3 regions of the Salirhabdus salicampi genome follow, and region 1 is predicted to be linked to each of the others. Evidence: riboswitches for the same ligand, from Rfam matches in the RefSeq annotation. Region 1 holds a riboswitch; each other region holds the start of a gene.
The links. A riboswitch is a leader RNA that binds a small molecule or an ion and turns the genes downstream of it on or off. The one in region 1 is predicted to bind S-adenosylmethionine.
Positions count from the first base shown of each region.

Region 2: linked by a shared signal. The riboswitch ahead of NLW78_RS02500 (LLM class flavin-dependent oxidoreductase) and the one ahead of NLW78_RS03920 (hypothetical protein) in region 1 are both predicted to bind S-adenosylmethionine.
Region 3: linked by a shared signal. The riboswitch ahead of NLW78_RS03250 (methionine ABC transporter ATP-binding protein) and the one ahead of NLW78_RS03920 (hypothetical protein) in region 1 are both predicted to bind S-adenosylmethionine.

Region 1 is NZ_JANBWE010000001.1:750,435-758,584, reverse strand. Features, by position in the region: gene NLW78_RS03950 (zinc-ribbon domain-containing protein) at 1-248, opposite strand, end outside; gene NLW78_RS03945 (DUF3231 family protein) at 423-959, opposite strand; gene NLW78_RS03940 (DUF4395 domain-containing protein) at 1,114-1,518, shown strand; gene NLW78_RS03935 (hypothetical protein) at 1,808-2,152, opposite strand; gene NLW78_RS03930 (MBL fold metallo-hydrolase) at 2,525-3,379, shown strand; gene NLW78_RS03920 (hypothetical protein) at 3,833-4,162, opposite strand; SAM riboswitch class I at 4,267-4,368, opposite strand; gene NLW78_RS03915 (hypothetical protein) at 4,438-4,632, opposite strand; gene NLW78_RS03910 (hypothetical protein) at 4,729-5,205, opposite strand; gene NLW78_RS03905 (histidine phosphatase family protein) at 5,875-6,459, opposite strand; gene NLW78_RS03900 (RidA family protein) at 6,481-6,861, opposite strand; gene NLW78_RS03895 (hypothetical protein) at 7,076-7,666, opposite strand; gene NLW78_RS03890 (CAP domain-containing protein) at 7,887-8,150, shown strand, end outside.
Region 2 is NZ_JANBWE010000001.1:469,466-477,615, reverse strand. Features, by position in the region: gene NLW78_RS02505 (ATP-grasp domain-containing protein) at 1-832, opposite strand, end outside; gene NLW78_RS02500 (LLM class flavin-dependent oxidoreductase) at 833-1,888, opposite strand; SAM riboswitch class I at 1,976-2,082, opposite strand; gene NLW78_RS02495 (GNAT family N-acetyltransferase) at 2,275-3,210, shown strand; gene NLW78_RS02490 (NUDIX hydrolase) at 3,357-3,860, shown strand; gene NLW78_RS02485 (short-chain fatty acid transporter) at 4,518-5,840, opposite strand; gene NLW78_RS02480 (hypothetical protein) at 6,030-7,400, shown strand; partial or broken gene NLW78_RS02475 (peptide-methionine (S)-S-oxide reductase) at 7,532-8,110, shown strand.
Region 3 is NZ_JANBWE010000001.1:618,730-626,879, reverse strand. Features, by position in the region: gene NLW78_RS03265 (M20 family metallopeptidase) at 1-193, opposite strand, end outside; gene NLW78_RS03260 (MetQ/NlpA family ABC transporter substrate-binding protein) at 209-1,033, opposite strand; gene NLW78_RS03255 (methionine ABC transporter permease) at 1,053-1,715, opposite strand; gene NLW78_RS03250 (methionine ABC transporter ATP-binding protein) at 1,705-2,733, opposite strand; SAM riboswitch class I at 2,837-2,952, opposite strand; gene NLW78_RS03245 (DMT family transporter) at 3,103-3,522, opposite strand; gene NLW78_RS03240 (hypothetical protein) at 3,762-3,938, opposite strand; gene NLW78_RS03235 (hypothetical protein) at 3,942-4,778, opposite strand; gene NLW78_RS03230 (ABC transporter ATP-binding protein) at 5,247-6,296, opposite strand; gene NLW78_RS03225 (ABC transporter permease) at 6,315-8,000, opposite strand; gene NLW78_RS03220 (ABC transporter substrate-binding protein) at 8,016-8,150, opposite strand, start outside.

The DNA.
Region 1 (8,150 bases):
ATGAGTATTGCGAGAATTGTCGGCAATCTCTTATCCTTTAACGTTCTCCCAGAATCAGTAGTTTGCTGTGAATATTGAGTTTGGTTTTGAACAGGCTCGGAGTTATATTGATTCTTCTCATTTTGATATAAAACATTACTTTTTTTGTTAGATGTATCTATTTGATTACGCTTTTCCACTTTCATACCACAATTAGCACAAAAACTGCTATTCTTTTCTAGTAGATTACCACATTGAGTACAATACATCCTAATCCCCCTTGCACGGTGACAATTAAAATATTATGTAATTTAGTATACATGAGCCCTTTCTATTAAACTAGGTATATATACAACAAAACCATTTCTCCTCTAGCCTGTGTAAATGCTTTGATAGAAAAAATAAAAACACGCCCCATTTTGAAGCGTGTTTAAATGCTGATTTTAAGCTTGGTCTCGTGTCAAAGGAGTAGTCCCTTTATTTGGAGCCAGTTGTAACCAACCTCTTTTCCCTAACAATGCTTTACATTTCGTCGCATATTTCATCATTTCGGTAAAAAATTGAAAATATAGCTCCGCTAAATCTTTACGACTAGCTTTTGCAATCGCTGTACCACAAATGGTTACACATGCAGTCAATTTTGCATTTACCGTTTGCGCAATATCCCGATTATTTTGTAATTGTTTAGATGTGATGACATCGGTCTGTTCAGTCGATTTCTTTTCCTTGTCTTTAGATAGGTATAACTTTTCTTCTTCCATAAATGTAACGAGCTTGCTTCGCTGCCCTTCCGTCAATTCCTGTACAACTTGAATAAACTGCACGAGTTCCTCATCTTCTTGTATATCAGTCGAATCCGTTATACCTTTGAATTCCTCTAACATCGACAAGTATGTCCAGCAGTACATCGTATCACTAATATGTAACGATTTCCCCTTTCGATATTCCCCTTTCTCCTGATCGATTGATTTGTTTGTCATGTCTATTTCCCTCCAGTTATGTTTGAACGTTCCTCTATAGGATGGACGATAAATGACAAATTCATTCGCAAATTAGATAGATGTGCATAACATCCCTCTTTATTCCGAGTAAATTAATAAGTATAATAAAGAATAGAAAGGAGGAGAACAAATCATGGGAATACCTAAACCACTCGTAAAATTCAACCAATTATTTATCGTATTCACTGTAACGACTGGTATATTTATCCCGTCTATGCTAATTCTCCCTTTTATCATCGGACTCATTACAGTTATAACAAAACGTAACCCAATCATACTCATGACAAAGCCACTATTACGGAAACAAACTAACGAATATATACTGGAAGATCGTGATCAACAATTATTTAATCAATGGATTGCTACCATTTTAATTGGTTTATCTATACTGTTTTATTCCCTTGGCTACTCAACAGCCTCAATCGTATTAAACCTTATGGTTATTTTGGCAGCTGGAATAGCTTTGTTAGGTTTTTGTGTAGGCTGTTTTATCCGGTTCCGGTATATCATGTGGAAACAGAAACGAAAATCCGTTTAATGAAACATTAATTTAAGAAAAAACAACGCGGATTGATCCGGGGTATACTAGAATTACAAAATTGCAAATAAAACGTTAAACAACATTAGTTATAACACTCAATTCAGCAACGTAAACACATCATAGTTAGCATAGAAAAACGCTCCGAATATGAAAAACTGGGAGCGTTTCTTTCTATTCTCTTGTTAAACTTAACACGACAACATGAAAGTCTATCCAGCACGTCAAACTATTAGCTAGTTTTAACTTGAATAAAAACATTCGGATTTATTTTTTCAACAACTGTCAATTATTGCATTGGTAGCCAACTTACTTTCCAAACGTCTTGATTAGTATCCTTGATTAATCTAAATGCATTTAGTGATTGGTTTGATGTCTCCCAAGTAATTGCTGCTTCATTCTCATCTATATATTTAACTTTAAATTCTTCGATTTGTTGTAATTCATCATATAATTTTTCATCATTATCGGTAAAATTAGCTCCAAAAAATTCGGGATCTCCATAATACTCTTCTTTAGATGGAGTAAAGTATTTTTCGCCCTTTATATAAAGGTTGTAAATCGTTTCAGAGTCTTTTACGTTTTTAGCGTGAAAATATAACCTAAATATATCCAAAGGGGTTAAATTAATCATGCAAAATACTCCCTCCTCTTATAAAAACGTACTAAATAGACGGAAATAATGAAAAAAGGTTTCATAAAAAAGAAAAAAGTTACAAAGCACTTATTATTCGGGGAGCTTGTTCCTTTATATCAACAAAAAAATAGCATTCCAATTCTATTGTCATCGGAATGCTATTTGGCTTATTTTCTGTTTTGTACTCTTAAGCCGAACCCGTTAGATTTGTCCGGGTCGTTTTTCTTTTTCTAGATTCTGGCGATTCAATCCTTTTCCATTCCTCTAGGAAAATTCAAACGTTGGCAAACTACAATTAAAATAACCTCTTTACCAATAATTGGGTTCCATATAAACTATTACGTATCAATACAAAAAGGTGGAATCGACATGAGAATTGAATTTCTTGGTACAGCGGGTGCAGTTCCGATACCTCGTCCCCTTTGTCAATGTTCAGTTTGTGTAGAAGCAAAAGAAAAAGGTATACCCTATAGCCGTACTGGCCCTGGCTTGTTTATTCACGGACCAAATTTATTATTAGATACTTCTGAACATAGTTACGAACAACTTAATCGATCAAATATTACTACTATTGATGGGGTATGTTATTCCCACTGGCATCCAGACCATGTCCAAGGGCTACGTGTGCTTGAATCAATGAATGCGGATTGGTTACACTTTCCCCCTAACCATCAAACAACTGATGTATACTTGCCAGAACAAGTAGCGAAAGACTTTCAACATCGCTTAGGAATTCATGAGCATTTACAGTATTTCAGCGATGAAGGGTTTATCCGTCTCCACCTACCTCAAGATGGAGATACCTTTGAATTAAACGGATCTACCATCCTTCCTTTTCGTTTAGCGGAAGATTATGTTTATGGTTTTTTACTGGAGGAAGAAAACAAACGGGTGTTGATTGTGCCTGATGAATTGTACCAATGGACACCTCCAAAATCATTGCAAGGTATTGACGTAGCAATTTTACCACTTGGTATTTGCGAGTTTCACCCGTTAAATGGAGAGCGACTCATTCAAAAAGACCATCCACTATTGCAGTCGGAAGCTACATTTGCTTATACATTACAAGTAGTAAAACAATTGCAACCGAAAAGAACGATTATTACTCATATTGAGGAACCTGATGGGCTTAGTTATAACGATTTTAAAGTGTTGGAAAAGAAGTTGCGTGAAGATGAATACAATATCGAATTCGCGTATGATACGATGAAAATCGATGTGTAAAAAACAAACGCCCTAAAGTGTTTTGCAATCTGTAGAGAAAGTCTCGGCAGCTTGATTTTTATACATACACTTTACCATTCACCGCAACGGTTAAATAGGCAAATTGAAAGATTTAGGTTTAATGTAAAAGCTGTTCGTTTAGATGCTGGATACTTAACTAATCCCTTTTGCCCTGGTTAAGCCCAAAGGAATATATTTGGAGTCATTGCAAAAGGAGAAGAACCCACTTACACGACTACTGATCGTGATGGGGATCAAAGGCAGCGAATACCGCGAGACTCCGGCGGAAAAACGAGCGACCCGAGACCCCGCAGGCGCTTTTCCGGGGAGGCTCGGGCGTTCGTCCGCGGAAAGCGAGTGGTATTCGCCCTAAATCGAAGGACAAAATAAAAGCTTGTAGAAAAACCTAGGTTTCTCTACAAACTGCAAAACGCCCTAAGAGCGTTTTGTTTGTTAACTTACTTGTAACACCGTTTGTAAGTATTGACTATCTCGTTCTTCTATTTTCAACCCTGCCTCTTCAAGCTTTTGTAAGAGCATTCTATCAACCGCGTACGGATTTTTCTTTTTTAACGCTCGTAACTCACCCCAGTTTGTCATCAAAAAGTAACTTTCCTTGCCTTCTCGAATACGAATCTCTACATTTCCGTTTCCATGTTTATTTATTTCAGCTAACACGATCCGACCTTGTTCCTTTAACTCCCGGCGGATACAATCGAGTACATGTCTTGTAAATACGTCGATATCCATTTGTTTTGCCATAAAACCTCTGTTTGCGTCCATAGTAACGACTCCTTTAATTGCTGTTTTACAATTCTTTACAAGGGTCCATAATAAAAAAGGCTCCTTTCGCCGAGGGCAAAAAGAACCTTTAGAACCGTTTCCGTTCCTTATCACCCAAAGCGACAGCTTTGCTGGTTGGAGCACCTTGCATAGGCAGGTTGCTGTGGAATCGTCGAGCCAGTTCTCTCATCCACTCTTGATAAGTATTGTATTGTAATAAAAACATATCATATTTAAGTTAAACGTTCAAGTTGATTCCATTTTATGATACTGGCTTATGCTTGTTGATTTTCAGACTCATTGGTTTTTTCCAATATGTGCACACGTCTTATTTCCCAACAGAAGATGATCAACAAGGAGATAAGGGTACCTAAAATAAAGTAATCTGGGTGAAATTTCCGGTCTAACGTTAATCCTCCGGTAAAACCAGCTATAACACCAATCGATACACTAAGCATAATTCTTACCAATCCCCTCAACACCTTCCGCTCTATTTTAACCTCCTTAATCGTAACATAAGACTCCATTCATTTATTTTAAAAGATTATTAAGAATTAGTGAAAATGTTACAAGTTTATGTAACATAACGTGACACCAAACATAAAAAATGTAATAATATGGAATGCAAACCATTTCAATGTCCTAGTATGAAAAGACAATATCATTAATAAAAAAAGAAAATACGTTAAAATTGTAAATAGCTGTAACATGACAAGCCATTGTTCATATGTAACCATCATTGGTACCATCCCCCCCATTAACGAGGACATTATACATTGCGTAACGCCATTTAATATCGTATTTACTGCTAGACTATTTGTAGTTGTTAGAATAATGGAAACCCCAATTAAAAATGCAATAAAGAAAGACACTAATGTACTTACATAGAGATTTGTTACTATGGCTATATAAAATGACATTATCATACCAAGACAAACATTTGCCACATGCCGATCACTACGCCCTCGCATTATTCTCATAATATAAATCACCATTAAAAGCATCCATAACCAGATGACGATATTCCATACATACATGCCCACACCTAACATCCTCCCTCCTATACAGTGTATTCAGTTCCATTCCAGGCTTGAACAAACTAGTTTCGTATTTTTTAAAAATCACCTATATTAACTGAGTAAGACCACACCGATCTTCCTGCAACCTGTCATTCCATACGATGTGACTAGTAATACTATTTGAATCTCAACTAACTATCATATTTTGGAATCTGGAATTCGTATAATAAAGAAAAAACGAAAAAAGGGGAATGTAGAGATGGTAGTCTTGTGTAATAACTGTAATACGACATTATTTAAGGAATGGCTTTGGTTTGAATGTAATAACTGTCGTTTTCGCGTTTGTGGACCTTGTCATGAAAAAATCGACTTTCGCTGTCAGAAATGTTGTTCCGGATATTTATACCAAAAGAGATAATCACTTGTTTTATTTTTCATGAGCCGCACGGGTTTCCAACTGTTGTGAAAGAGGACAACTGTACTATAATGAAGTATAACTAATTTTCACGAAATGGATTGATGGAGGGTGGAAGTGGATTTAAATTTAATTTAATAACGAAATGGCATTTTATTAAAGTTAATTGCTTCATCCATTTTCATCACCGTTTTGCTCAACACCATATTTGATACTACAAGCTACACACCTAATAAGCATCGAAAAATTAAGGACATCCCATTTTGGGATGTCCTTAATTACCTTACACCTTCACCTAAATGTTTCGCACAATTTAACACCTGTAACGACCATTTATCGGCTTGTTTTTGTAAAACTGAAATGGATGTATTTGAAAAGCTTACATCAAACGTTTCATCCTTCATCAAACCTATCATTAACTGATTCAATGTAGCTCCATGACTTATAAATAAAATGCGCTTGTTAGGATGTTGCAGGCAAACTTCTTCCACACAGTCCACACTTCGTGAGCGGGCCTCTTCATTCGTTTCGCCACCGTGATCAAACTGTTTCCATTGTGGTCCCCACTTCTCAATCCGCTCTTCTTTCGTTAATCCTTCCACTTCACCAAAGTACATTTCCCGCAGACGTGTATCTTTTATAATTGGAATTTGGAGAAGGTTGGCAACCGTTTTCCCAGTAACATATGCCCGAGACAAATCACTACTAACGACCATGTCCCACTGTTCTCCTAGAAGACGTCTTGCCAATGCTTGTGCTTGGTTTAAGCCATCCTGATTTAATGGGATATCTGTTTGGCCTTGTGCCCGTCGTTGAACATTCCAATCTGTAACGCCATGACGAATTAACCCAATTGTAGTCATGTCGGTTCTCCTCTCCAACCTTTACTCTTTTGTTAATGCTATCGTTTCAATTTCAACCTGAACGTCCTTCGGAAGCTTGGATACTTCAACTGCTGAACGTGCTGGCATAATGTCACCGAAATATGTACTATAAATTTCGTTAAATTGAGCATAATGATTTATATCCGATAGAAAAACCGTTGTTTTCACTACATCTTCCAAAGATGATCCAGCTTCTTCCACAATAGCCTTAATATTTCGTAGTACAAGTTCTACTTGATCAGCAAACTGCTCGGGGATTTCACCTGTTTCATGATTTAACGGGATTTGTCCAGATATAAATATGTAATCCTTTGTTTTAATCGCTTGTGAATATGGTCCAATTGCAGCAGGTGCATTATGACAAACTACTTTTTCATTCATTGTCCTCATCCTCCATTTCTTTTACGGTTCATTTTAGCAAAAAGTTAGACTTTTTCGTACATTTTCGGGAATATTTTTTCAAGATTTTGATTGAAATGTATTCTCTAACCAATGAAGATGCCGACAATGTAGACGTTCATCGATAGTATGTGAAATTGTCGAATGTACGACCTTGTTCCGTTATATTTCTCATTACTTCATTAAATTAAGAACATTATGGATAATACTGCTCCTTCACTTTTTCCATTTCCTCCTTCACTTTATCAAGGGTATCAGTAGCACTTTTCACCCAATCTCGAGTCACTTCCAAAAAAAACATAGCATCCTCAATTTCACCTTGTTCCATTAATTGCATAACCCGTTTATAATTTTCCCCTACGTTCGTATAAGAATAGACGGTATCTTTTAACATTCGGTGTGCTTTTGTCAGAGGCAATGGTGGTTCTGTAACTTCCTTTAAAAATTCCTTTTCTAATTGTTTTAATGTTGTCCCAATATAATAACCCATATTTACGTAATCTTGATCCTCATACATCTTAACGTTATCTTTTCCTTTTTTTGCATGATTCAAAAATGCTTCGTTTCGCTCATCCAGAATAGTTAAGAAAGTAAGTACTTTTTCACCGTATTGCTCAACTTCAAAATAAACATTTTGCAAATGTGCATTTTTTTCATTTATTAATGATTCTACTCTTTGTGCTTGTTTCGTTTCAGCTTCACAGGCAGTGAAAAGGGTCATTATAAGTATGAAAGTTACTGCCCATCCCCGGCAAATGACTGGAATTCGTCTTTGATCATTGAACATCCTCCACCCCACTTCGTTTGTTCCGATGGAAGGTAATTACAAAAAAATCTCCATACTACATACATATAAAAAAGGGGTGGTGTCCTATACCTACCTTCTCTCTCGACAAGAATCGCATATAGTAAAAAAATACTAAACGTTAGTTTTACTTCTTTTACCATATATATTTTTAAAAACTAAACGAAAAATATGACAAACGAACAAAAAAGGAGGGAAAAACATGAGACTTACATTTATAAAATTGTTTAGTCTTACTATAATGCTTACAGGTTTAGTTGCTTGTAATACTGGTGATTATGTCATGGATGATCGTCAGAGAAACAATAACAATGACAATATATCAAGTATGAATACAAATATGTCTAGTGAAGACTATCCGCATACACGAGCAAAAGTCATTCAAGAAGCTAAGTATGAGTTCTACACATCAGAAGACCACGGTAATTCAAACCAACACGGACAACAATCAGGGGATCAACAAATA
Region 2 (8,150 bases), 280 kb from region 1:
TGAAAATTTGACCATTCTTATCTTGAATAAACTCAATGCCCGCCACTTGAATGCCATTTGCAGCTAACACTTTTTCATACTTTTCAATAATTGGACTGTTGAAGTCTTCAACTATTTGGAATTTCGGCTTTGAAACTTCTTGCTCTTCCGGCTCTTCCCCAACTGGACAAAACAAGTCATCAATCGTACATGCGTCAGCTGGACATAGTTCGAAACCTTCTGACGTATCTACTCTTACCGCATAAACAAATTTTCCTCCGACAAATTCACAGCGAGTGATATATGATTCAGGGGATTCAATATATTCCTGAATCAATGTAATTCCATCTACAGGTTCTTCAAAACTTGGTCCGTTAATATATTCTTTCAATGCAGCGACTGAATGAAATAATTGTACACCCAATCCTTTACCTGCCCTATTATGCTTCGTTATAAACGAACCTTCAAATGATTCCGCTGCTTTTACAATCTCCTCTTTTCCAACCGCAGCAACGGTTTTCGGCGTTTTTACACCATATTTTTCAAGTTCAATATATTGAAGGACTTTGCTTACTTCTAGTTGCAACGCACGACTTCCGTTTATTACTTTTCTACCGTGCGTTTCCAACCAGGCTAGAACAGAACTCGTTAATTCAGGTGCAAAACGGTTACCACGGGTATGAGATGACGCACTCATTCGACTGTAGAACACACCTTCAGGAGGTTCAGCAGTTAAATCAACTGTACCGCTACTTAATAACCACTCTTCATAAGGAAGGTTTAATTCTCTTAATCTATTCGTCAAATGTTCTGTCCACTCTTCGTTTTCATGAATTACATAAATTTTACTCACTTAGATCACCTCTTCGTTTTTTGCTTTTAATTGTTCTACTAATGGCATAACTTGTTTTGAAAAACGTTCCATTTCTTCCAGTTGCGGAGAGAACTGAAGCAATAACAAGTCCACTCCTGCTTTCTCATATTCTACAATTCGCTTTGCAATTTGCTCAGGTGTTCCTACTAACTTAGGGCGCAAGCCTCTATTTGAAACAGAATAATCTTGTAATTGAAGCTTCTGTTCAAGTTGTGATTTTGTTGTAAAATCTTTAAATCCTGCATAACCGCTAGCATCTTTTACGTCGGTTATTCGTGCTAACTCTTCCTGTGCCTCTTCCTCAGTATCGCGGCAGATAACATACGCAGCCATACCAAAACTATGGAACGGATGTTGCCCTGCTTCCTGTCTCTTTACTCTCATATCTTCTATTTTACTTTGAACTTCATCTATTGTGCCACCGTGCATAACATATGCATCACAATGAGAAGAAATCACTTGCTTACCCTTATCACTTTCCCCACCGGCATAAAGAATTGGGTTTGGATTTTGAACCGGCTTTGGAGAAAGTTTAGCATTTTCTATATTGTAAAACTTTCCTTTATATGAGAATGTATCTTCCGACCACATTCCTTTTAACACTTCGATAAACTCCGTTGTTCGGTCATATCGCTCATCATGCTCTGTAAATACTCCATCGTACTGCTTAGCCTCTTCTGCCCACCAAGCTGATACAACATTTAAGGTAAATCTTCCTTTACTAATATGATCAATGTTTGCAGCCATCTTGGCTGTTACGGCTGGATTATGGAATCCCGGACGGACCGCAGTCATAATTTCAATTTTTTCTGTTACCGCAGCGAGGCCAGCAGCAGTAGACCACGCTTCCAGTGAATCCTGTTCTGGACCTTTAATATCATTTAAATATAATTCCGCAATTAAAGTAGTATCATAACCCCACTTTTCAGCGGATTGTATAACATCCTTTGCATATTCAAAAGTTGGTGGCATTCCCTCATCATCAACGTTACGTAACCAACCACCGAAAATAGGCAACCAAAATCCATACTTCATAAGATGTTCACTCCTAGTAAATGTATTATGATAATAAATAAAAAGCTCTCTTCCTATAAGAAGAGAGCATATGTATAGCTTAGACTCTTCTTATCTCCCAAGCGAACGCTTGCTGGAATTGGCACAGTATTCGACGGACGAACCCGCTGCCGAGGCTTCATAGGGCCATGTCCCTCTGCCTCTCTTGATAAGAAATTGATTTATAAATTGTTAAAGTATTATAGTGATAATAATCGAAATTGTTTTTGTTGTCAATCAATTTCGATTGGTTTAGTTGGAATTACAAAAAAGCTGCTTCGTGTAATACGAACGAAGCAGTTTACTTTAAGAAGCAATCATAGCTAGGAGAAAAAACGAATATAGAAACGAAAGGAGTTGATTGGAAAATGGACTTAAAAATTTTACTATTAACTTCAAACAATTACGCAGAAATTGTAAGAGAGCAAAAATCAGAATTGCCTGATTTAGAAACCATAAAAAGGTATGAAGAAAAATGTTCTAATGAAACACTTTTGTATAATCTAGGAGTTATAACTCCAAATGGAGAATTAGTTGGGTTTGGAAGGTATGTCTCTGGAACGTGGGATCCAATACTAAAGCCAGGATATGTTGAGGTTACAGTAAAAGTCGATAAAGAATGGCGTAATAAAGGTATTGGTAGTTGGATTCTAGATGAAATTGAAAACCGGGCCCATAAAAATAATGCAAAGGCTCTTCAAACTAATATACAAGATATAAAAGAAATGGATATTGAATGGGCTAAAAAGAAAGGCTTTGAGATAACTAATCACACATTTGAATCCCAATTGAATCTATCGTCATTTGATATGAGTCAATATGATTCTGTTTGTAAAGAGTTAGAATCTTCAGGAATTCGTTTTACTAACCTCGCTGAATATCCCCAGAATGCGGACTCCAATAATCGTTTTTGGGATTTTTGGTGGGAACTCGTTACTGATGTGCCTGGTATGCAAGAGAAACCACGTCCAGATAATGAAAGAATGATTAGCCTTGCAAAAGATTTCGATAAAAAAGGGTTTATTTTAGCTGCTGATGGAGAGCAATGGGTAGCTTTATCTATGATACTGAAAGAAAATGATGACCTCTGCTATAACTCTATGACTGGAGTTAAAAAGGAATACCGTGGTAAAGGACTTGCTTTAGCTATTAAAGTAAAAGCAATTGAATATGCTTTACATCACAATGTGAAGTATATTAGAACTCATAATAATTCGAAAAACTTACCTATGTTATCTGTTAATAAAAAGTTAGGCTACAAATCAAAACCTGGTTTTTTCGGGTTAATGAAACCAATTAAATAGCGATTAAACTAACCTCAAGAGACGAGCGCAAATGCTTTGGAGAATATTGTACTAAACGTATATAAAGCAATAAATCTAATGATGAATGAGAAAAAGTTATTGCACTAAAGAGGCAGGTTAATGGAATAAGATTAAGAGGTGAAAATTTGAATTTTAATAAAATTCTAGAAGAGCCAAAAATTAAAAATTTCATGGGCACCATTCAGAGGGAAGCAGTCAGAGCTATTTTAATTACTAACAATAATATTCTACTAGTTCAATCAAATAGAGGGGACTATAAATTTCCTGGAGGCGGAGTTGAAGATAATGAAAGCCACTATAATGGATTGATACGAGAAGTGAGAGAAGAAACTGGTTACATTAACTGTATTGTCAAAGACAAGGTTGGCATAGTAATTGAACGGAAAGTTGACGAATATGACAATAATGTATTATTCCAGATGACTTCGCACTATTACTTTTGTGAATTAACAAACGAAGAAAAACTCACTCAACAATTAGATGATTACGAGTCCATACTGGGGTTTACTCCAAAATGGGTATCCTTGGATGATGCAATTAAGCAAAATGAAAATCTTATAAAAGAATTTGAGAAAAATAGTTGGTTGAAGCGTGAGACATTCGTTTTGAAAGAAGTGAAAAATAGGTAAGGTAGCAGGTGATAATATTCCATAAACGGGGGCTATTCTTCAAGAAGGAGAATGGCTTTTCTTGTTCAAGTAAAGGGACAGTTATGTTGAAGAAAGTCACTGAATTTTCTTTGTGCTAATATATATTTAAAATAGGTTGCTTGGAGGAGTTAAATTGGCATTTTATTTTCTTTTATATTGGCATTTTCTTGTGATGATTATGTTGGTGTTGCTTTTAAGTGGATTGATTAGTTTTTTATTTCCTCGTTTGAACATTATTCTTTTCGTGCTAATGAGCGGCTTTATAGGCTATTTATATTCGGTGATTATAGAGGTTAAGGACATTGCTATTTTATCAATCATTGCAAATATTATCTTTTCTCTAATCGCAGCTGGATTGGTTAAATATATTTTTTATCTTAAACAGAAAGCAGAAAATCTTCAGTAGTTTTTATAGAAATTGAAGTCAGTTTATTTCGCTATTGGGGGCTTTAGTTGAAGAAGACAATAAAAAGAAACGCTCAGAGATTAAAAAATCTGAGCGTTTTTAGTGCCAATTATAATGTGATTTTCATTGCTATTTCTGTTTCTAAATATATTGCGTTTTAACCGACTATTTGTAATTTTGTACTCCAAAACAGAACGGTTTAGTGTAATACGAAGCAGCTTTTTCTATGATTACATAAACAATAGCCCAATAGTGATAAATACTCCACTTATGACCATGACAATGAAACAAAATCCCATAATATCTTTCGCCTTTAAGCCTGCAATAGCTAGTGCTGGCAAAGCCCAAAATGGCTGAATCATATTTGTCCAAGCATCTCCCCACGCTACTGCCATAGCTGTCTTCGCATAATCGACACCTAGATCCTTTGCCGCTTCTAACATAATAGGTGCTTGAACCGCCCATTGTCCTCCACCTGACGGAACAAAAAAGTTAACAATACCAGCACTAATAAAAGCAAAGAATGGGAAGGTAAATTCATTTGAAAATGTAACAAACCATTCTGAAATTTTCGATGCCAGACCAGAGGAGACCATCATCCCCATAATACCCGCGTAAAATGGGAACTGAATGATAATACCGCTAGCACCTTTAACAGCGTCAGTAACACTATCAATATATTTCCGCGGTGTCCCGTGTAACAATATACCTAAAAACAAGAAAATAAAGTTTACAATATTTAAATTTAAGCTAAAGCCATTTGCGAAGAAATATTTAATGATAAACCATAAACCTAATAATCCGATAATCATGGACAGTAACCAACTATTTTCTACCCGTTCAGCTGGGGTACGATTCTCCACCTTTTCAACAGTTGCTGCTGTTGGACTATCATCAAATAATGACTTATCTACATATACTGCAGTTTCTGAATTCATCATGAAGCGATTTACGATTGGAATAACGATGAAGAGTGACAATACGATGAAGAGGTTAAATGTTGAAAAAATCGTTTCATTTGTTGAAATAATCCCAATCATTTCACTTGTAAAGTGACCTTCCGTTGCAATGGTTAACGGCACTGACCCTGCTAAACCGCCGTGCCAAACTAAGAAACCACTATAAGCACTGGCAATTAATAGACGATAATCTACCTTATCAACTACTTTTGCTAACTCTTTTGCAAAAAGGGCTCCTATAACAAGTCCAAACCCCCAATTGATCCAACTGGCTAAAAGAGAGACGAGGGTAACCACGATAATGGCCTGACCAGGTGTCTTTACAAAACTTGCTATAAAGGCTAATCCTTTTTTAAATACGGGACTACTCGCTAAAACATATCCTGTTACTAATACGAGAACCATTTGCATGGAAAAGGTTAATAAATCCCAAAAGCCATCCCCCCAATATTCCACCATCTCTACTGGAGTGCTTCCTACAACCACTATTCCCATCAGAAATACAACAATGGTTAAGATCACAACAAATAAATAAGGATCAGGTAAATAGCGTTGCATGACTGCATTTGATAAATTCGTGAAACGTTTAAGCATCTAATACCTCCTTTTAAAGTCATACTCCCAACGCTTTAAATAAAGCGCTTACATTATAAGTTATATTTACATAAAAGACTCGAAATTCCTTCTTTTCATCTAACTTTCATTGTATATATCAATATTTTCTTTATTCAGTATGATAGAATATGTTTCAATAGAAATATATCAAAAGGTAGAGGTTAAAATATGACTAGCACTGAATTACATCCTATAAGCCGTTTATTCGGTTTACTATGTTATATAACAACAACGATGTATTTATTTGAAACACTATCCCCTAATGAAACAATTGCATACACGTACAGTGTATTAAGTGCTTTATTGCTTGGGGTAGCTTTTTTCTATATCTCAACTATTAACAAAATAATCGTTTTTGTATTATTACTCATAGGAACGATTTGTATCTATGTTGAAAACATGACAATCCAGCAGGCTATTCTTGGGTTTGGAGAAAACATTAAGATACTTGCTCTCTTTTTGTTAATCCCTTTAATTGGCATCTTTATGAAGACAGCTGGTTATTTGGACGCACTGAAGTCTGTCGTACAAGCAAAACTAGGAGAGCAACACCCATATCGTTTCAGTTTTATTTTAACGGCGTTCATAAGTGTTTTATTAAACTACGGGTCAATTGCCATTGTGAAACGGATAGCAGAAGAAAGTTTATCAAACTACCAGAGTAAGAAATTAACGTTAAACATTATGCGGGGGTTTGGAGTAAGTATGCTATGGTCTCCTTACTTTGTAAATGTTGGTCTTGTATTAATTGTCTTTCAATTGTCATGGTTTCAAATTGGAGGATACGGTTTTATCATGGCAACTGTTTATATTATGATGACTTGGTTGTTCTTTAAAAGGGTTCAGTTTGACAATGACCCCGACATCACTGAAACGGACCAAGATTATACTGAACGACTTTCCATGCTTCCATTCATATTGTTTAGTGTTACATTAGTAGGGTTATCCTTTATACTAGACGTACTTCTCCCAGTCAACATGCTCACGATTGTTTGTATTCTTGCACTCATCTTTCCGATTTTGTGGGCACTCGTTACGCATACAACATCTTCTTATCTAAAAGAAGTTTCCGAACAAGTACAAACATCTTTTATAAAGGTGAAAAATGAACTAGCCGTATTTATTAGTGCTGGATTCTTTGGGCTTGCCCTAGCGCAAACGAATATTGGAAACACAATTGCGGATTTTCTTTTAACAATATCCTTTGGATCTATATATCTTATAAGTCTACTCATTGTTATCATGATGATGGGATTGGCCCAAATCGGTATACACCCGGTTATCATTATCGTCGGTATTGGAAGTGGGATAGCACCAGAAAGTTTAGGGGTGAGTTCAATCTACATGGCACTCTGTCTCTTAGTTTCGTGGACAGTAGCAACCCAAACTTCGCCTTTTTCAGGACAGATTCTCCTTACGTCTCGACTGTTAAATCAACCTGCTCGTATATTAATTAAACAAAACATGCTCTTCGCCTTAGTAGTCGGTATGATATTAATTACAGTTTTATACTGCCTTCACTTTATAGGTTTGCTTTAATTGATCAGATTACATTAAAGGGTATCCCAAGTGAAACATCAGATTAGATTAAGGGGGATAAAATGAAAAACTACAATTTAAAAGGTGATGTTGAAACTGCAACATTGGGAATGGGATGATTTTGGGGAGTAGATGCTCGGTTCGGGCATTTAAAAGGTGTCGTTCAAACTCGGGTTGGTTATACTGGGGGCTCAACACCGTCCCCAACGTATCGTAATATAGGAGATCATACAGAATCCATCCAAATTCAATATGACCCTGGTTTAATCACTTTTGAAGATATTTTACACACATTTTGGGGGAATCATAATCCATTACGAAAACAACAGTATAAGGGTAAACAATACATCTCATTGCTTTTAATTCATAGTGAGCAACAAGAAAAAACGATAGCTAAACTAAAACGTGAATGGGAAAGCCGGCTAAATGGAACGATACAAACAGAAATGAAACCTTACAAAACCTTTTATATTGCAGAAAACTACCATCAAAAGTACTTTTTAAAACGGTATCAGAAAGCTGCCGAAACTTTACGCACCATATTTCCTGACGAAGAATCGTTTACAGATGCAACAATTACAGCACGGTTAAATGGATTCGTAAAAGGTTATGGAAGATTGAATGATATAAAAGAAGAAATTCGGTATTGGGGACTTGAATCTAACAGGTTGAACCAATTGTCTGCTGTATTAAATAGACTTCGTTGGTAATAAACTATCTCTTTTTACGCGAAGTAAGCTAAGTCCAAAC
Region 3 (8,150 bases), 130 kb from region 1:
TTTCATGCTCAGGGATGTTTACATCTACTTCAAAGCCATTTTTTTGAAGAAGGCTCCGGAGGAGAGAGGAAGCGTACACTTCTTCATTTCCTATCTCCGGATTTTCATGAATAGAATGACTCGTTTGAATATACTCGTCTTTATGTTCTTCAATAAAATTTACGATTGAACTTTCTAACAAAGCAGTTGTCATATTATAACTCTCCTATTACCAGCCGATTTGATCTAAAGGTACAAATGTTGGAATTAATGAATCACTATAAACGTCACGGATATGTTGGGCTACTACTTCCTGCTGATAAATGTTAGCAATTTTTTGATATGTCTCATTATCAACTTCTTCTGCTCTTGCTGCTATGATATTAATATAAGGTGTTGCTGTATCATCTTCAATAAAGATGGCATCTTCGACAGGCGTGAAACCAGCCTCTACCGCCACACCGTTGTTAATAATTGAGATGGCAACATCCGGAAGTACACGTGGAGTTTGCGCCGCAACAATCGGTTCAAAGTCTAATTCTTTTGGATTAGCTGCGATTTTTTCAATTGATCCATTTCCATCGAAATCATCTGGTAATTCAATTAACCCTGCTGCTTCTAGTAAAAGTAATGCACGCCCCATATTCGTTGCTTCTTTCGGTAATGCAACCTTTGCTCCATTTGGAATATTTGTAACATCCTCATATTTCTCAGAGTAAATTCCCATAGGAGCAATTAACGTCGTAGCTACAGGAGCTAAATCTAAGTTATGTTCTTCAATAAACGAGTCAAAATATGATACCGTTTGGAATGCGTTTAAATCAACATCACCGTCAGCCAATGCTAAGTTTGGTCGTACATAATCAGCAAATTCTACTAAATCTAACTCAATGCCTTCTTCAGCTGCTAGCTCTTCAATCTTTTCCCATATTGGGAATCCGGAACCGTTTAGACCTATTTTCACAACCTTGTTTTCATCCCCAGATGCAGATGATCCACACCCCGCTAATGCTAATACGAATAAAATTGATAGAAATCCGATAAGTTTTTTCATGTTTTTTCCTCCTGTTTAGTTATAATCTTCTTAATCTTTTTGATAAATAATTTCCTATTGTTTGAACAATTTGAACGATGACAACGAGTAATACGACCGTTGTAATCATGACATTTGTTTCAAATCGTTGGTAACCGTATGAGATGGCGAGATCCCCTAAGCCCCCACCACCAACAAACCCTGCCATTGCAGAAGCTCCAACGAGCCCAATTGTTGCAATGGTAATGTTTAATGCGATAGAACTTAATGCTTCCGGTAAATATACCCGCCAAATGATTTGCCAGTTGGTCGCCCCCATCGCTGTTGCCGCTTCAATGACACCTTTGTTTACGTCATGTAAACTACTTTCTACTAGACGGGCTATGTATGGACCAGTAAAAAAGACAAGTGGTACAACGGCAGCTGCCGTTCCAATTGAAGTTCCAACTATTAATCTTGTAACTGGCAAAATGGCAACAAGTAATATAATAAATGGGATGGAACGAAAGATGTTAATAATCGCGTTTAAAACAGTAAACACCGCTCGATTTTCCATTAAACCGTTTGCCTTCGTAACAACTAGTGCAATTCCGAGTGGGAATCCAATTAAGGAAGCAAGTGCTAAGGCAATGGAAACCATTTGCAACGTTTCAACTGTGGCCTCCCATATTCTAGGTGCGAATTGAATCAAATCAACTTCCATGTTGGTCCACCTCCTGAATTAATACGGTTGATTGTATGTAATCAATTGCTCGTAAAATTTCCGCATCTTCTCCTTGAAATTCAACGATTAAATTTCCAAATGGAACTTGTTGTAGTTCTGTAATTTGTCCATATAAGACATTCACTTCCACATCAAATCGCTTTGATACTTGAGATAAAATAGGCTGACTAGCTGTTTCTCGGACAAACGTTACCCGATAAATGTGACGCCTTCCACCGTGTTGATCGATATCTTTTAATATCGATTCCGGAATGTCATCTTTCATTACACTTTGAACAAACTTTGCCGTCGTTTTATGTTGTGGGTTTGAGAAAACATCGAATATTGATCCATCTTCAATCACTTTCCCATCTTCCATGACCGCTACCCGGTCACAAATTTCACGGATGACGTTCATTTCATGTGTAATCATTAGAATCGTAATATTATACTCGTCTCGCACCTTCTTTAAAAGACGGAGAATCGATTTTGTCGTTTCCGGGTCCAGAGCAGACGTTGCCTCATCACACAAAAGGATACTTGGTGAAGTTGATAAAGCTCTCGCAATTCCTACCCGTTGCTTTTGCCCTCCGGAAAGTTGATCAGGATAGTGGTTCACCTTATCTGTTAAGCCTACGAAATCTAAAATTTCCTCAACTCTTCTTTTTACTTCCTTCTTTTTTGTGCCAGCTAGCAGTAAAGGAAACGCAACATTATGATAGACCGTTTTCGTTTCCAGTAAGTTAAAGTGTTGAAAAATCATCCCTATGTCTTGACGGACTTTTCGCAATTTATGCTGCGGGAAGCTCGATATATCTTCATTACCAACAAGTATTTGACCTGATGTTGGTGTTTCCAATTGATTTACAAGCCTAATTAATGTACTTTTACCTGCCCCACTAAAACCGATGACACCAAATATTTCACCAGTATTTATTTTTAAACTCACATTATCAACAGCAATTATGTCACTGCCATTATGTTCATAAATTTTAGAAACTTGATTAAACTGAATCATTACGTAAGCACCCCTTTCTTGTTGTATTTTTTGTCCATTAAAAAATCCTCTCTTCTTTGAGACAAGAAGAGAGGATTGTATGTATACATGCAAAATCCGTCTCTTCTTATCTCTCAAGTGCGTTATACACTTGCTGGAATTGGCACAGTATCTGACATAACGTTCAGATCCGCTGCCGAGGTTTCATAGGGCCAGTCCCTCCACCTCTCGGGATAAGAAGAATAAATAATATTCGTTTTTAATGTGATAGTGATAATAATAAATCAAAATTCAGAAAAAAGTCAACGGTAATTTTTAATTTTTTTAATTTTTGATACATGATTCTCATGAAACCCCTATTTCTCATTGCTCCCTTTTCTACCCAATCGTTTATTTTCGGTAAAATAAAAATAGGGCAACGATCATTAATAACAAAGCAAATGTACGCTGCATATCAATTGGAATCGTCTTGCCAACAAACCCGTAATGGTCTAATAGAGTACTCATAAATAGCTGTCCAATTATTACAGCCATAAGGGAAGTCGCAACCCCTATTTTAGGTGCTGCATATATAATACTCCAAACATAAAATGCACCTAATAGTCCTCCTGTAAGTTGCCACCTTGGTACAGAAAATGTTGCTAAAATGTTACCTCGACCAAAAAACAACATCAGTAGGAATAGAGCAACTGTACCAATAAAAAAAGACACAAACGAAGATTCTAAAACCCCAATTCGCCTTCCAAGTGTTCCGTTAATACCTGCCTGAGTTGCCACTGCAACACCGCCTAGGAAGACGAAAACAATCATAAACCAATGCAATCTTCTTTCCCCCTGTCACACTATTCTATTATTATAGCGATTCAATTGATTATAGGATCACTTTCCAAGTTTCATACAGACATCTGTTGTTCACAGTGCTTCATATCCAACTACGTGTCTTCAACTGTGTTTGAGGGTATGGGTTGTCGTTCATTCTCCTGCTTCCTCCAGAAAAAAACGCGTGGCTATTAAAAATCACCACACGCACGTCAGTTTGAAGTCATCTATTATACATATCTTCGAGCTTTTGCTGATTTCAAGGTCATGTTTTTCTTGCCCGTTTTTGAATTTAACCGTTTGAAACCGAATTCATAATTGGCTGGAGTTACTTTGGTATCTGTAGGTATGGTTGTAACGGTTATGGAAACTGCTGTTTGATTTTTCTTATCTTCTTCCCATCTCATTGTTTAAACCACCTTTTCTACAATATATTTTACCATTTTTTCGGTAAGATTGTCTATTTTCCCTAGCAACATTAGATAGGAAGATGCTATATGGAATTGTTTTAATCTTTCTTCTGTTACTTTTCCATATTGATTGAATAATAGAGCATACCCTAAACGAAATTCTCCATAATTTCTTACAAAAACAAACTCTTTATGTACGCCTCGAAAGTTGCGCTTTATTCGATCATCCCAAAACTGTGGATTTGGCTGGCGTAATGCCCATTGAATAATCCGTTTTTCTTCTTCGGTTGGATGTGACTCATCATTTAAATCTACGATACAGAGGTACGTTTTATTCTCATTATCGTACCGACCCACTTTAGATTTTCCGAAATATTGCTCGTACTCCCGTTGCCCCATCTGTAAAACCCATAAACTTTTTAAATCTTTCCTGTCCATCCCGAACATTTGGGCCGTTGTTTTATCAAATTCATTCATAAAATGAATGATTTTCTCATTTATATGAAAGTCTGTACTAGATTCCACTGCATCTAACATGGCTGCAATTTCATCTTGGCAAATAATTTTCGGGTATGATTTGTTCTCTTTTTTATATAATAGCTTGACCAACCCTAAGGAAAAAATAATATAGAACCCTATACTTACGACAATCGCTAACCAATGTAAAAGTTTATGACTGTCTGCCCCTGGTATTATCTTCTCTGAGAACGGGAACAGAATGAAGCCTGACAATAAATGTAAACTTTTTTCTGGTAGGGTAATCATAAAAATAAAAAAACTTATAATACCTAATATGCTAGAAACAAAAGTTACATTCAACAAGGGTCGTTGTTCCATTCCACCACCTCTTCTGCGTCGGTCATTTACAAATCAAATTTTATCAGAGGAAATCATAAAAACATATAAAAAATGGTGAAAACAGGAATATTTACCCTTTTTCACCATGATCATTCATAGGCGGTTTGGCCGACGGAATTGGTGCTTCCACTTCCAATATAGCATAAGTGACCTTTTTTTCTTCATCGACGAAAGCGCCTTCTTTTATTGTAATGGGATCATGATTATGTGTGCATTCTCCCGTTTTTTTAATAAATGAAATGCCAATCGCCCCCCGCGAAAAACCTCAATCTGTATCTATATATATTATGCCAATAAGCGATTATCCTGAAACCTTTAAATTTTCCTTATAAAAAATAAGACCTGTTTCGCCATTTTTTTTATCAGAATGAGAACATATCATGCAATGAATCATCAACAAAAAAGCTTGAACAAATATTTATAATATTTGTCACAAGCTTTTGATGATTATACCTCTAACAAGTGTGGAGTATTCGTAAATCGAATTCCTATTGTGTCACCTTTTTGATATAAGTCCATATTTGAAATATCAAATTCATCTACACTTACTTCATGTTCTCCGATTTGAACGTAGTACCGAATGAAGCTTCCGTTATAAATGTATTTTGTAATTGTACCTTTAATAGAACTCGTATCATCAATGGTTATACTTTCAGGCCGAATAACGGCCTTCGTCTCGTCAAGAGAACCTTGTTCCTGGGAAACAATGTCAAATTGGACATCTTCACTTTTGAACTGAACGTCATCTCCCTTAGATTCGATACTACCTTCTAAAATATTTACATGACCAACGAAATTGGCAACAAATTCATTTGCAGGCTGATTATAGACAACATCAGGCCTATCCAGCTGTTGAATAACCCCTTTATTTAATACAGCAATTCGGTCAGAAATACTTAACGCCTCTTCTTGATCGTGGGTAACAAATATGATTGTAAGGTTTAATTCCTCCTTAAGGCGTCGAATTTCTTCACGCATATCCATTCGTAGATTGGCGTCTAAATTTGATAACGGTTCATCTAATAATAATACTTTCGGTTTTAAAACGAGACAGCGAGCAATGGCGACTCGTTGTTGTTGTCCACCACTTAGTTGGCTAGGCTTTCGATCTCCATATCCAGCAAGCTGTACTTGTGCTAAGGCATCCTTAATTCGTTTATCCCGTTCCGCTTTGGACACTTTCTGTTGCTTCAAACCGTAGGCTATATTATCGTACACAGTCATATGAGGAAATAGTGCGTAATTTTGAAACACCATTCCCGTTGATCGTTTATTTGGTGGTACATCATTTACAACAGACCCATCAAGTATAATGTCTCCAGAATCCTGCTCATGAAAGCCACCAATAATTCGTAATAATGTTGTTTTTCCACATCCACTCGGCCCTATAAAAGAAATCAGTTCACCTTCTTTTATATCGATTGAAATGCCGTTAACAGCCTTTACATCTCCAAAGTGTTTATATAAGTTATCTAACACTAAGATTTCTTTTTCCATATTAGCGCAATCCCTCCTCTACACTTTTACTCCACTTTTCTTTTCTAGGATTTTCAATAGACCGATACAGCCTAGCACAATGACAATTAAGATGAATGACATCGCTGAAGCCATGCCTATACGTGCCTGTTCAGCTAAGTTTAAGATGTACGTAGCAGCTAAGTTCGTACCAGGAGATACTAGGAAAATTACTGAACTGATTGATACCATCGCTGTCATGAAAGCATACACGAATCCTGCTACAAAGGCAGGGGTTAACAATGGTAATACAACACTCCAAAATGTTCGGTACGGACCTGCACCTAAATCTTGTGAGGCTTCTTCCATTGATGTATCGATTTGGTGCATTTTACTAATCCCTGCTTCAAGACCTACACCAATTTTACGAAATGCCATATTCAACACGAGCAGCATGACGGTTCCAGTTAAGAAGAACGGTGGGCCATTAAAAATAAGTACATAACCAATTCCCATAACCGTACCTGGAACAGCTAAACCAAATAATGTTAAAAATTCAAGAAGTTTCTTGCCCGGGATGGCCTTTCGGGCAAACAAAAATCCTTGTAATATCCCCAATCCGGCTGCTAATAGCGCACCAAAAAAGGAAACGACAATACTGTTATATAAAGAGTCCCAACCAGTTTGATTAGAAAAATGCTCTAACGTAAAAGCATTGTTAATACCAATAATTTTCACAAAAGCACCGAGCACTACCATAATAAACATAAGGGAAATAAATGCGATAAATATAGTAGTAACGGTCGTAATCACCCTTTTTACCGTCCCTTTTAACGGTGCATTGTTACCGCCTGATTCTCCACTTATCGTTTCAAGGTTTGTATCTTTTAAGAAATATGTTTGAAAAATAAAGACAAGTAAGCTAGGTACGATTAAAAAGACACCGAGAACAGCTGCCATCTCAATGTTTTGCTGTCCAACAACTAATAAATACGCATCAGACGCTAAAAAGGGTAAGCCTCCCCCTATAATCATCGGGTTCGAAAAATCAGCTAACGCCATAACAAAAACAAGTAATCCTGCTTTAATTATCCCCGATTTCGCCAACGGAATGGTAATGTTAAAAATCGTTTTCCATTGGTTTGCACCTAAATCTTGTGAAGCTTGCTCTAAACTTGTATTTGTTGTTCGTAATGTACTTTCTACTAACATATATCCAACCGGAAAGTACCCAATTATTTGTGCGAACACAACTCCCCAGAAACCGTATATACTAAACTCCCAGCCGAACCAACTATTTAAATACTGGGTAACCACACCATTACGGCCAAGCAAAATAATTAAGGACAATGAAAAAATAAATGGGGGTGCCACTAACGGCAATAAAGCGATACCTCGATATGTTTTCGCAACAAAGCTTTGTGACCTTGTAACATACAGAGAGACAACAACGCTTAACAATACTACAGCAGCAGTAGAGATAAGAGCGGCTTTGACACTATTTAATAGAGAGTTTATGTAATATGAAGTTTGAAAAAATTTTTCATAGTTGGCAACTGTGAAATCACCTGTGCCAATCCCGAAGGATTTTAAAAGCACTGCAAATACAGGAGCTACGATAAAGATGATAATAGATAATGCCAATATAATAGTTGCTATGGCAAATAAAGGTTCAGACCACAACCTTTTCCACTCTCGTAGAAAAGGTCGTGTCTGAAGAGATCGTTGTTGCGATCCTATTTCCATGAATAGACACCTCGTTTAGTTAGAAAATTTCGTTCTCCATTCTTCCATAACCCGTTCGCGGTTTTCTGCTGCCCATACTGCATCATAGTCGATTAAGTACTGGTCAATGTTTTCTACTGTTCCAACAAAACCAGGCTTTGTAACCATTGA